Regions from separate parts of the Rhizobium sp. 0TCS1.26 genome, predicted to be linked through region 3. Evidence: predicted binding sites of a transcription regulator. Region 3 holds the regulator's gene; each other region holds the start of a gene.
The links. The regulator LexA, encoded in region 3, represses DNA repair genes until DNA is damaged. The targets are predictions, from matches to a motif close to TGTTCNNNNTGTGTTCNG.
Positions count from the first base shown of each region.

Region 1: AAIH46_RS10090 (energy-coupling factor ABC transporter ATP-binding protein) is a predicted target of LexA. The motif match lies at 1,896-1,913, and genes of this name have one in related genera.
Region 2: uvrA (excinuclease ABC subunit UvrA) is a predicted target of LexA. The motif match lies at 2,278-2,295, and genes of this name have one in related genera.

Region 1 covers NZ_JBCIYV010000002.1:597,665-601,635, forward strand. The annotation lists gene AAIH46_RS10075 (DUF1993 domain-containing protein) at 1-140, shown strand, start outside; gene AAIH46_RS10080 (GNAT family N-acetyltransferase) at 248-667, opposite strand; gene AAIH46_RS10085 (winged helix-turn-helix domain-containing protein) at 691-1,878, opposite strand; gene AAIH46_RS10090 (energy-coupling factor ABC transporter ATP-binding protein) at 2,037-2,717, shown strand; gene AAIH46_RS10095 (CbiQ family ECF transporter T component) at 2,711-3,316, shown strand; gene AAIH46_RS10100 (biotin transporter BioY) at 3,351-3,914, shown strand.
Region 2 covers NZ_JBCIYV010000001.1:231,932-235,902, reverse strand. The annotation lists gene uvrA (excinuclease ABC subunit UvrA) at 1-2,141, opposite strand, end outside; gene AAIH46_RS01195 (single-stranded DNA-binding protein) at 2,408-2,959, shown strand; gene AAIH46_RS01190 (HPP family protein) at 3,072-3,971, opposite strand, start outside.
Region 3 covers NZ_JBCIYV010000001.1:43,893-47,863, forward strand. The annotation lists gene AAIH46_RS00250 (ComEC/Rec2 family competence protein) at 1-2,493, shown strand, start outside; gene lexA (transcriptional repressor LexA) at 2,474-3,193, opposite strand; gene AAIH46_RS00260 (VOC family protein) at 3,362-3,971, shown strand, end outside.

The DNA of each region.
Region 1 (3,971 bases), on a different contig from region 3:
GCGTCCGCACCTTTACCGCCCGCGACTACGTGCTGGGCTTTGCCATCCCCAACTTCTTCTTCCACGTGACCACGGCCTACGCGCTGCTGCGCCACAAGGGTGTGCCAGTCGGCAAGATGGATTATCTCGGCCGTTCGTAAGTAACTGCGTCGAGGGAAGGCTTCGGCACCAGAATAACTTCCAACGACACCGCCTGACGGCGGCTGTCAGGAACTCCAGCGGGCGGCATCTGCCGCCCGGTCGCCCCTCACCTGGCGATCTTCATCGCCATGCCGACCGATCGCGGCGCGGTTTCCTCGAAACCGAACTGGGCGTAGAGGCGATTGGCCGGCACGTCGGCGATCAGGCTGACATAGGCGGTGGCCGGCGCATTGTCCCGCAGGTATGCCACCAGCGCCGCCATGATCCGCTTGCCGAGCCCCTTGCCCTGGTGCTCCGGCAGAACCGCAATGTCGGTGACCTGGAAGAAGCAGCCGCCGTCACCGATGATGCGACCCATGCCGACGATATGGTCATCCTGGACGACGCGTACGCCGAACAGCGTGCCCTTCAGCCCGATGGCCGCGGCTTCCACCGAAAACGGCGTGAGACCGGAAGCCTGGCGCAGGTGCAGGTAGTCGTCGAGCGGTGGGAAGCGGTCTTCGACATCATAGCCGGTGGTGTCCAAGGCAGTCTCCTCTTCCGGAATTCTCATCCAAGCCAGCCGTCGAGATAATCGATCCGCTCGACACCGGTAAATCTCGCAAGCCTTCCAAGCTCCGCATCGAGCTTTTCCAGGCGACCGGTGGAGGCGCGCACGCCTTTCTCCCACCAGATCCGCCTGACCTGCAGGACGCCCGCCTTGCGATCCGCCTTCATGTCGATGCGGCCGACCATCCGCGTGCCCTCGAGCAGCGGAAACACATAGTAGCCGTATTGACGCTTCGGCTCGGGCACGAAGACCTCGATCCGATAGTTGAAACCGAACAGCCGCTCGGCGCGGTCGCGGTCGCGCAGCAGCGGGTCGAAGGGGCTGAGAACCCGCAGCCTCGCCGGCGGCTCGGGCGGATCGATGAGCGTCGGCAGTTGCTCGGCAAAGCCATGCGACAGTCGCTGCCGGCCGTCGGCGGTGCCGAGCATCACGTCATCGAGTTCGTCGCGGTGCTCCGCCAGCCAGGCCTTTGCCTCCAGTGGCGTCACCAGATCCCAGAATGCGGCAATCTCGCCGGATGTGGCAAAGCCCAGCCGCGTCAGCGCCGAGCGGCAGGCCCAGTCGACGAAAGCCGGATGATCGACCTCGGTCTCGAAGTGGTCCGGCGGGATCACCCGCTCCGCCAGGTCATAGACCTTCTGGAAATTGACGCGTCCGCTGATCGCCACCTTGCCGGTATGCCAAAGATATTCGAGTGCCGTCTTGGATGGATGCCAGTTCCACCAGCCGCCCGACGTGTGGCCTTCTGCCTTGACCTCGCGCGCCATCACCGGGCCCCTGTCGCGGATGCGCTGGTGGGTGTCCTCGAAGGCGGAATCGTAGCCCTCCCCCTGCCAGCGGCCCCAGTTGGCGCGGATCCGCTCCTCGCGGCGGAGAAAGCGATGCTTCCAATATGGAAAGAAGGCCGACGGGATGATCGCCGCGTCATGGGTCCAGTGCTCGAAGAGCAGCCGGTCCTTTTCGAGCAGCGCCGTCAGGTCCTCGCGGCGGTAGGTCTGGTTGCGCGAGAACAGGATCTGGTGGTGCGCCCGCTCGACCGTCTGGATGCTGTCGACCTGGACGAAGCCGAGCTCCTCGATCAGCTCGTACAGTCCCTGCCGGCCAAGCTGCCGGTTCGGCGGACGCGACAGCCCCTGCCGCTCAAGGAAGATCTTTCGCGCTTGGCCGTTGTCGATCAGAATCGCCATCCGGGAAAGCTAGCCGACGTTCGCCGTTTGTTCAACGGCAAACCTCCGGCCGTCACGATGCGCGCAGAGGGGGCGCCCTCCCGAGGAATTCTGCGCATCCTTCCCCTCCCCGCCGACCGGGTCTATAGAGGCGGCACGTCCAGGGGGCTTTACCAACCGTGCACATCATCTTCGACAGAGCGGAGCTGCGCTACGGCGAACGGATCGCGCTGAAGCCGCTCAGCCTGGAACTCTTAGAGACGCGTATCGGCGTCATCGGCCTCAACGGTTCCGGCAAGACCAGTTTCGCGCGGCTTGTGAACGGACTGGCCAAGCCGACCGCCGGCCGGGTGACGCTCGACGGGCTCGACACCGTCGCCGATGCCAAACCGGTGATGGCGGCGACCGGCTTCATCTTCCAGAACCCGGGCAATCAGATCATCCTGCCGATCGTCCGCGACGACATCGCGCTCGGACCGAAGAGCCGCGGCCTGAAGGGCGCGCCACTCGATGCGGCTGTCGATGCGGTGTTGCACCGGTTCGGCATTTCCGAGATCGCCGCGCGACGGCCGCACGAGCTTTCCGGCGGCCAGTTGCAGCTCGCAGCGCTTGCCGCCGTCGTCGTCAACCGGCCGCAGCTGATCCTGTTCGACGAGCCGACGAACCAGCTAGACCTGAAGAACCGGGGCATGGTGAAGGCGGCCATCGACGGGCTGGAAGAGCAGGCGATCGTCATCAGCCATGACCTCGACCTGGTGCGCGATTTTGCCCGGGTCCTGGTCTTCCACGAGGGGACGCTTGCCTTCGACGGACCCGGCGAAACAGCGATTGTCCGATACCGCGAGATCGCCGGATGCTGACCAGCCTCGACATCGACGGCGATACCTGGCTGCACCGGCTGCCGGTCCGTCTGAAGCTTGCAGCGCTGGTGGTCATCAGCATCGGCCTGTTCCTCGTCGAGCGGCCGCTGCCGCTGGGCGCTGCTGCCGGTCTCGGCGCGTTCGTTTACGTCCGGCTGGGCATGCGACCGGGCGAGGCCTTCCGGCGGATCCGCCCGGTGCTGTTCACCATCGCCATCCTTGGCCTCTTCAACCTGGTCTTCCTGCCGGCCGCCGAGGCGCTGGCAAGCGTGCTGCGGCTGGTCGCCCTGCTGCTTGCCGCGGCAAGCGTCACCGCAACGACGACGATCGCCGCCTTCATCGACACGCTGACGGCTCTTGCCCGGCCCCTGGAGCGCCTCGGCCTGCTGAAGGCCGCCGATGTGGGCCTTGCCTTCGGCCTGGTGATGCGCTTCGTGCCGGAAATCCACCTCCGCTACGCCCGCCTCAAGGAGGCGCACCAGGCGCGCGGCGTGCCCGTGCGGCTGCACCGGCTGCTGGGGCCGCTGATCATCTCGGTGCTCAAGGATGCCGACGCCATTGCCGAGGCGATTGACGCACGCGGCATTCGTGGTCAGTAAGATGACCGAAGTTCAGTCGCAAGGATCCAACTCAATGACCACCAAGGACCTCGTCTTGTCAGCCCTGTTCACGGCGATCATCGTCGTGCTCGGCCTGATCCCGCCCGTCACGCTCGGCTTCATTCCCGTGCCGATCACCGCCCAGTCGATGGGCGTGATGCTGGCAGGCTGCATCATCGGCGCACGGCGCGGCGCTCTCGCCTACGTGCTGCTGGTTGTTCTGGTGGCGATCGGCCTGCCGGTGATGTCGGGCGGCCGCGGCGGGCTCGGCGTGCTGATGGGGCCGACGGCCGGCTACATCCTCGGCTGGATCATCGGCACCTTCGTCACCGGCCTCATCGCCGAGCGCCTGGTGCGCGAAAACCAGTCGGCAGCGCGGCAGGTGGCCGGCTTTCTTGCCGCAAGCCTGATCGGCGGCGTGGTCGTCGTCTATGCCATCGGCATTCCGTGGGTTTCGTTCGCTGCCGGTACGCCGCTCGACAAGGTGCTGCTCGGGTCGCTGGCCTTCATTCCAGGCGATATCCTGAAGGCGGCGATCGCGTCGCTTGCGGCCCGTGCGGTGATGGTCGGCTACCCGCTGCTGCCGCAGCGCGCCTGACGCCACCACAAACTCCCTGATATCCCAAGGGGCGTCCGCACGAGCGGGCGCCCCTTT
Region 2 (3,971 bases), 190 kb from region 3:
ATCGGCGACTGGTCGATGTCGATGACCTTGTCGATGAACTCGAAGCCGTCGATGCGGTCGTGCGGGGCGGGCATCTCGCGCGCGCCCATGACGCGCCGGGCGGCCGCCTTGTAGAGCGTCTCGATCAGGAAGGTCGACTTGCCGCCGCCGGAGACGCCGGTCACGGCGGTAAAGACCCCGAGCGGTACCGCGGCGGTGACGTTGCGCAGGTTGTTGCCGCGGGCACCGACGACCTTGATCTCCTTGCCCTTCTGGGGCTTGCGCCGCTCGGCCGGAACGGCAACGCCCAGCTCGCCGGAGAGATACTTGCCGGTCAGCGATTTCGGGTTGGCCATGACCTGCTGCGGCGTGCCTTCGGCGATCACTTCACCGCCGTGGATGCCGGCGGCCGGCCCGATATCGACAACATAGTCGGCCGTCAGGATCGCATCCTCGTCATGCTCGACGACCAGCACCGTGTTGCCGATGTCGCGCAGATGCTTCAGCGTATCGAGCAGGCGGCCATTGTCGCGCTGGTGGAGGCCGATCGACGGCTCGTCGAGCACGTAGAGCACGCCCGTCAGGCCCGAGCCGATCTGCGAGGCCAGCCGGATGCGCTGGCTCTCGCCGCCGGACAGCGTGCCGGAGCTGCGCGACAGGCTGAGATAGTCGAGCCCGACATCGTTGAGGAACCGCAGCCGGTCGCGGATCTCCTTGAGGATCCGCACGGCGATCTCGTTCTGCTTGGCGTTCAGCCGCTCCGGCAGGTTTTCGAACCAGTCGCGCGCCATCCGGATCGACATCTCGGTGACGTTGCCGATGTGCAGCTTGTCGATCTTGACGGCGAGGGCTTCCGGCTTCAGGCGGTAGCCGTTGCAGGCAGGGCAGGGCGCTGCCGACATGTAGCGCTCGATTTCCTCGCGCGCCCAGGCGCTGTCGGTTTCCTTCCAGCGACGCTCGAGGTTCGGGACGATGCCTTCGAAGGTCTTCGTCGTCTTGTAGGAGCGCGCGCCGTCGGCGTAGTGGAACTCGATCTTGTCCTCGGTGCCATGCAGGATCGCGTCCTGCGCCGCCTTGGACAGTTTTGACCAGCGGTCGGTGAGCTTGAAGCCGTAGACCTTGCCGAGCCCGTCGAGCGTCTGGTTGTAGTAGGGCGAGGTGGATTTCGCCCAGGGCGCCAGCGCACCGTCCTTCAGCGTCCGCTCCGGTTCGGGAACGATCAGCGCCTGGTCAACCTTCTGCTGGGCGCCCAGACCATCGCAGGTCGGGCAGGCACCGAACGGGTTGTTGAAGGAGAACAGGCGCGGCTCGATCTCCGGAATGGTGAAGCCCGATACGGGGCAGGCGAACTTTTCCGAAAACAGCACCCGCTCGTGGGTTTCGTTCAGCGACTTGTTGGCCGAACCGCCGGCTGCGGTTTCTTCCGCCGGAAGCGGCTTGTCGGCGAACTCGGCGACCGCCAGTCCGTCGGCCAGCTTCAGGCACGTCTCCAGGCTGTCGGCAAGCCGGGCGCCGATATCCTCGCGGACCACGACGCGGTCGACCACCACGTCGATGTCGTGCTTGTACTTCTTGTCGAGCGCCGGCACCTCGGCGATTTCGTAGAACTGGCCGTCGACCTTGACCCGCTGAAAGCCCTTCTTCATCAGGTCGGCGAGTTCCTTCTTGTACTCGCCCTTGCGGCCACGCACCATCGGCGCGAGGATGTAGAGGCGGGTACCCTCGCCAAGCGCCAGCACCCGGTCGACCATCTGGCTGACCGTCTGGCTTTCGATCGGCAGGCCTGTGGCCGGCGAATAGGGAACGCCGACGCGGGCAAACAGCAGGCGCATGTAGTCGTAGATCTCGGTGACCGTGCCGACCGTCGAGCGCGGGTTCTTCGAGGTCGTCTTCTGCTCGATCGAGATTGCCGGCGACAGGCCGTCGATCTGGTCGACGTCCGGCTTCTGCATCATTTCCAGGAACTGCCGGGCATAGGCCGACAGGCTTTCCACGTAGCGACGCTGGCCCTCGGCATAGATCGTATCGAAGGCGAGCGACGATTTGCCGGAACCCGACAGCCCGGTCATGACGATCAGGCTGTTGCGGGGCAGGTCGAGGTCAATGCCTTTGAGGTTATGCTCGCGTGCGCCGCGAATGGAAATCGTCTTGAGTTCGCTCATCTGATAAAAGCTCTTCGGGAGGACAAGCCCCTTATGTAGTCATTCGACCGCCGCTGTCGAGGCGAAGCTTGAGGCTTCGTCCGGCAGCCGACTCACGGCCACGCACCGGGGTGTTGACAGGATCATAGGCGAACACTAGAACAAATAAAGAACAAATTTGCCTGTGGATTGTTCACGCTCCGCGACCTGACCGGGGCGCCAATGGTTTACTGTGGTGGGACACGGAAATTTCAGATGCCGCGTGCGGCGGCAGACAAGGTGAGACAATGGCTGGAAGCGTCAACAAGGTTATTCTGATCGGCAATCTCGGGGCAGATCCGGAAATCCGGCGCACCCAGGACGGCCGGCCGATCGCCAACCTTCGCATCGCAACGTCGGAAAGCTGGCGGGACAAGAACAGCGGCGAGCGCAAGGAAAAGACCGAGTGGCACACCGTCGTCATCTTTAACGAAGGCCTGTGCAAGGTCGCCGAACAGTACCTGAAGAAGGGGTCGACGGTTTACATCGAGGGCGCCTTGCAGACGCGCAAGTGGCAGGACCAGACCGGCAATGACCGCTACTCCACGGAGGTGGTGCTGCAGGGCTTCAACTCGACGCTGACCATGCTCGGCGGACGCGGCGACGGCCAGGGTGGCGGTGCCGGCTTCGGCGGCGGCGCGCGTGGCGGTGCCTCCTCCGGTGGCGATTTCGGCGGCGGCTACGGTGACGACTACGATCGTCCGCCGGCAGCATCTGGACGTGGCGGCGCTGGCCCGGCCGGCGGCGGCAATGCCGGTGGCGGTTTCTCGCGCGACCTGGACGACGACATCCCGTTCTGAGCCCGGCTCAGCAAACGATATATCGAACGGCCGGGCGCTCAGCGTCCGGCCGTCTGCATTTGAAGAGGTTGCCTCTCCGAGCCTTCGGGTCAGGAACGGCTAAGCGAAGCCCTCAAGGGCCGTCGTCGAGCACCGGCTGCGCGGTCTCCGTCTCCGGCCGGTCGGCCAGCATCGCCACGAGCGCATCCGACTGAGACAGGATGCCGGCCAGCCGCCCATCGGCATCGACGACAGGGAGATGGTGCAGTCCCTGTTCGGCAAAGACCACGATCGCGTCGCCGAGGGGCGTCTCCGGTCGCACCGTCCTGACCTGCGTCGTCATGATGTCGTTCACCGTGCCGCCGGCGGCGCCGGTGCCGGTGACAGCACGCTGAAGGCGCCCGAACAGGCCTGGTCTCGGGGTAGCGGCGATCCAGTCCGGGTGGTCGAGCAGATCGCTCTGGGTGACAATGCCGACGACTTTCGCCTGCTCGTCGGTGACCGGCATCGCATGGAACCGGTGATGGCGCATCAGCGCGTTCGCGGTGGTAATGCTTGTCCCGCGGGTGAGGGCCACCACGTCGCGCGACATGACGCTGGCGCAATCCAGATGCACCGCACGACGCCGGTAGGAGCGCAGTTCCGTGCGCCGCAGGATCGTCTCCAGATCCTCCCGGTCGATGTCGAACAGCATGTCGTAGTCCCGCAGCACCGCGTCGAGATCGGCAGAGGTGAAGCCGATCCGCTGCAGCGGCTTCGGATCGGCCGTCAGATGCTCGGGTCCCGGCGGCTTCACGGCCTTGGGATAGGGGTGACGCATCAGTCTGTGGAAGCAGATGGCAGACGCCAGCAGCAGGGCCGAGTTTCCGGCCACCGGCCAGAGCGCAAACCAGAAGCCCATATCGTGGATCGCCTGGCCGCCGAGCACCGCCGTCAGCGCGATCGCCCCGCCCGGAGGGTGGAGACAGCGGCAGGCCGACATGGCGGCGATCGCAAAGCCGATCGCCAAGGCCGCAGCCGTTACCGGATCCGC
Region 3 (3,971 bases):
AATTCCCGGGCAAAGACCCACCTTCGGCTTGCCTCTGCGCGGCAGGCGGCGCTTCGCCTGGGAGCGCTCGGTGCCGAAGAAATCGCCCATGGGCGGCTGTTTCTCGCCGTTCCGCTGCTGCTGGGGCTCGGCATTCTCCTCTGGTTCGGACTGCCCCTGGAGCCGCCGGCATTTGTCGGCTGGCTCGCGGTCCCCTTGCTCCTCCTGGCGTCGGTCGCCGCTGCCCGCGGCCTGCAGGGGACGGCACTCGGTGTGGCGGCGCTCGCCTTCATCATCGCCGGAATGGGGCTTGCGGCGCTAGAGACGTGGCGGCAGACGACACAGGTACTCGACAGTGCGGTGACGACCAGGATCGAGGGCATCGTCGAGCGACGCGAGGCGGCCGGCGATGGAAGCTGGCGCTATGTGGTGCGGCTCACAGCCACCCGAGATCCGCAACTCGTTCGCCCGCCGGACCGGGTGGCGGTGCTCGCAAGGGGGCAGGAGGCGAGCATCGCGCCGGGGATGGTACTGACCGGTCGGGCACGGCTCTCGCCGCCGTCGGGTCCGGCACTGCCGGGGCTGACCGATTTCGGCTTTGCCGCTTTCTTCGACGGGATCGGCGCGGTTGGCTATTTTTACGGCAAGCCGCAGGCCGGCGGGCCGGCGGTGGACCTGAGTTTCCCCGAGCGGGCGCAGATGTCTCTCTACTCGCTGCGCGGCACGGTCGGCGACCGGATCCGCAGCTTCGTTCCCGGCGATGCCGGCGCCTTCGCCGCAGCGATCGTGACAGATGAACGCCGGGCGATCTCCAGCGAGGCGGTGACCGCGCTCAGGATGGCCGGCCTTGCCCATATCGTTGCCATCTCCGGCCTCAACATGGCGCTTGCCGCCGGCATCTGCTTCGTCGGCCTGCGTATCCTCCTCAGCCTCTCGCCGCCGCTGGCGCAGGCTCTGCCGACGAAGAAGATTGCCGCCGGTGGCGCGCTGCTGCTGGTCACGCTCTACTACGTCATCTCCGGCTTCGGCGTTTCCGCCGAGCGCGCCTATCTGATGATGGCGATCATGCTGACTGCCGTGTTCTTCGACCGCCCGTCGATCAGCCTCCACAACATCGCCCTGGCGGCTCTGGTGATCATGATCCTGTCGCCTTCGGCCGTCCTCGGCCCGAGCTTCCAGATGTCGTTTGCCGCAACCGCGGCGCTCGTCGCCGGCTATGCCGGCTGGACGGCGCGGCGGGCACGGCACGACCATGACACGCGGCCGCCGGCCGCCGGGGCTGCCGCCCGCAGTCTGTCGAGCCTCTGGACGATGGTCAGCGGAACCTTCATCACCTCATTGATCGGCGGCCTGTCGACGGCGATCTTTTCAGTCAGCCACTTTCACCAGCTGACCGGATACGGCCTCGTCGCCAACCTGGCGGCCATGCCGGTCGTCTCGCTGGTCGTCATGCCGGCCGGCCTGCTTGGCATGCTGGCGATGCCGCTCGGTCTCGACAAACCGTTCTTCGCCGTCATGGGCCTGGGCTCGGGCATGGTCATCGCCATTGCCACCGAAGTCGCCTCCTGGGGCGGAAACACGGTGGTTGGCCGCACGCAGCCGTGGTTCCTGCCGCTGACGACTGTCGGCCTGCTGCTGCTGGTGCTCCTGCGGACGCGCCTGGCGCTGTTCGGCCTCGTTCCGCTCGGCGCAGGTCTGCTGCTGGCCGGTATGGTCGAGCCATCGAAGAAGAACCCCGACCTGCTGATTTCAGAGGATGGTGCACTGGTAGCGGCGCTCGACGGAACTGGCGCCAGCCTCAACCGGCCGCGCCCGCCGGCCTTCCTCTACCGGCAGTGGGAAAGCGCCCTTCAGCTGGGCGAGATCAACAGCCCCGAGCGCAGAGACGCACCACCCGAGCCGCCGGCAAACCCCGTGCCTGCAGCGAACCAGCAGCCAGCGGGGCACCCTGTGCCCGCGGCAAACCCCGAGCCGACGCCTGAGACGACGAAGAGCAACCCAACAGCCAGCCCGGACGCAACTGCGACGACCGGCCAGACGTCCAAACCTGTCGCTCCCGCGAGGCCGCAACCGCTGACCCGCGAAGGACTGGCGTCCGCCCGGGCACTGATGCAGGACACATTCGCCGGCGCGCCTCCCGACCGGTTCGTCTGCCTCGGCCAGAAAATCTGTCTGCTGCGAAGCGCAACAGGCAATCGCATCGCCTGGATCGACGACGCGCGCTATGCCGGGCCTGCCTGCGATACGGCCGACCTCATCATCGCACCGCGCGCCCGTTTCGACACGTGCCGCTCGAACGCGCTGATGCTGAACGGCGCGAGCCTCAGACGAATAGGCGCCGTCGAGATCGATTTCGCCGCCAGCCGCGATCCCGGAAGCTGGCACCTGCGTGCGGCGATGACCGGCATCCGGCGCCCGTGGACGCAGCATCGCGCCTACGACTGGCGTACGCGCAGCATGGACGAGCAGCTACCCGAGCGGTTGGCGCGGATGATCAGTGATAGCGGCGGATGAGGCCGACGAGCTTGCCCTGAACCTTGACGCGGTCTGCGGAAAAGATACGCGTCTCGTAAGCCGGGTTTGCGGCCTCCAGCGCGATGGAGGCACCCTTGCGGCGAAAACGCTTCAGCGTCGCTTCCTCGTCGTCGACCAGCGCCACGACGATATCGCCCGGGCTTGCTGTGCTGCCATTGCGGATGACGACGGTATCGCCGTCCAGAATGCCGGCCTCGATCATCGAATCGCCCTTGACCTCGAGCGCGTAATGCTCGCCCGGCCCAAGCATCTCCATCGGCACGCTGATTTCGTGCGTGTTGTTCTGGATCGCCGAAATCGGCACGCCGGCAGCGATACGTCCCATCACAGGGACGGAGGCGGAGGTCGCATCATTGGCGGGGATGGCGACGGGGCGGGCGGCCGAGGGTGCTTGCGTCTTGCCGAGACTTCCCTCGATGACGCTCGGCGAAAACCCGCGGCGCGGCTGCGGTGCTGCGGAATAGGCTTCCGGCAGCTTGATCACTTCCAGCGCGCGCGCCCGGTTCGGCAGCCGGCGGATGAAACCGCGCTCTTCCAGCGCCGTGATCAGCCGGTGGATGCCCGACTTGGATGCCAGTTGCAGAGCGTCCTTCATCTCGTCGAAAGACGGCGGAACACCTGATTCTTTCATCCGTTCGTGAATGAACAGAAGCAGTTCCTGCTGTTTGCGCGTGAGCATGGCGGCGACCCCCTGAAGGAAACAAATCCAGAACGAACACTATCTGTTCCACATGTGTTCCGCAAGTGCCTAAGATCCGGTGAACGCAGGCTCATCACGGATTTTCTGCTTCGACTTCGCCCTGATGCGCGGTAAAACGGACGGCAATCGAGGCTGGAGGCATGCAAGATGGACAGTGACAGGCCACGCGCGATCGACCATCTGGTCTTGCCCGTCGAATCGCTGCAGACCTCGCGGGAGCGGCTCGAGGCGCTCGGCTTCACCGTCGCCCGGCAGGCGGATCATCCCTTCGGCACATCGAATGCCTGCGTCTTCCTGGCGGACGGCACCTATCTCGAGCCGCTCGCCATTCGCGACGCTTCTCTGGTCGGCGAGAGCGTGCGAGGCGGCAATGTCTTCACCGGACGCGACGCACGGTTTCGCAGCGGCCGGCTGGAGGGCCTTTCGGCGATCGTCGTGTCGAGCAGTGATGCCGCCGCCGATCACCAGCGCTTCCTGCGGGCGGGCATTTCAGCCGGCGACATGCTCGGTTTCTCGCGGCAGGCGTTGACCGCGGATGGGACCCCCGTCACGGCAAGCTTCCAACTGGCCTTTGCCGATCTGGAAAGCGACCTGTTCTTCTTGTTCAGCTGCCAAAGGATCAACCCGTTGCCGGCCGATCGCTCGGTGCTGGAGCGGCACGAGAACGGCGTGGTGGCGTTGCGCGAGGTGTTGCTGCACGGTGCCGCACCCGACGATCTGGTCAAGCGCATCGAGACGGTGACGCACGCGGCTGGCT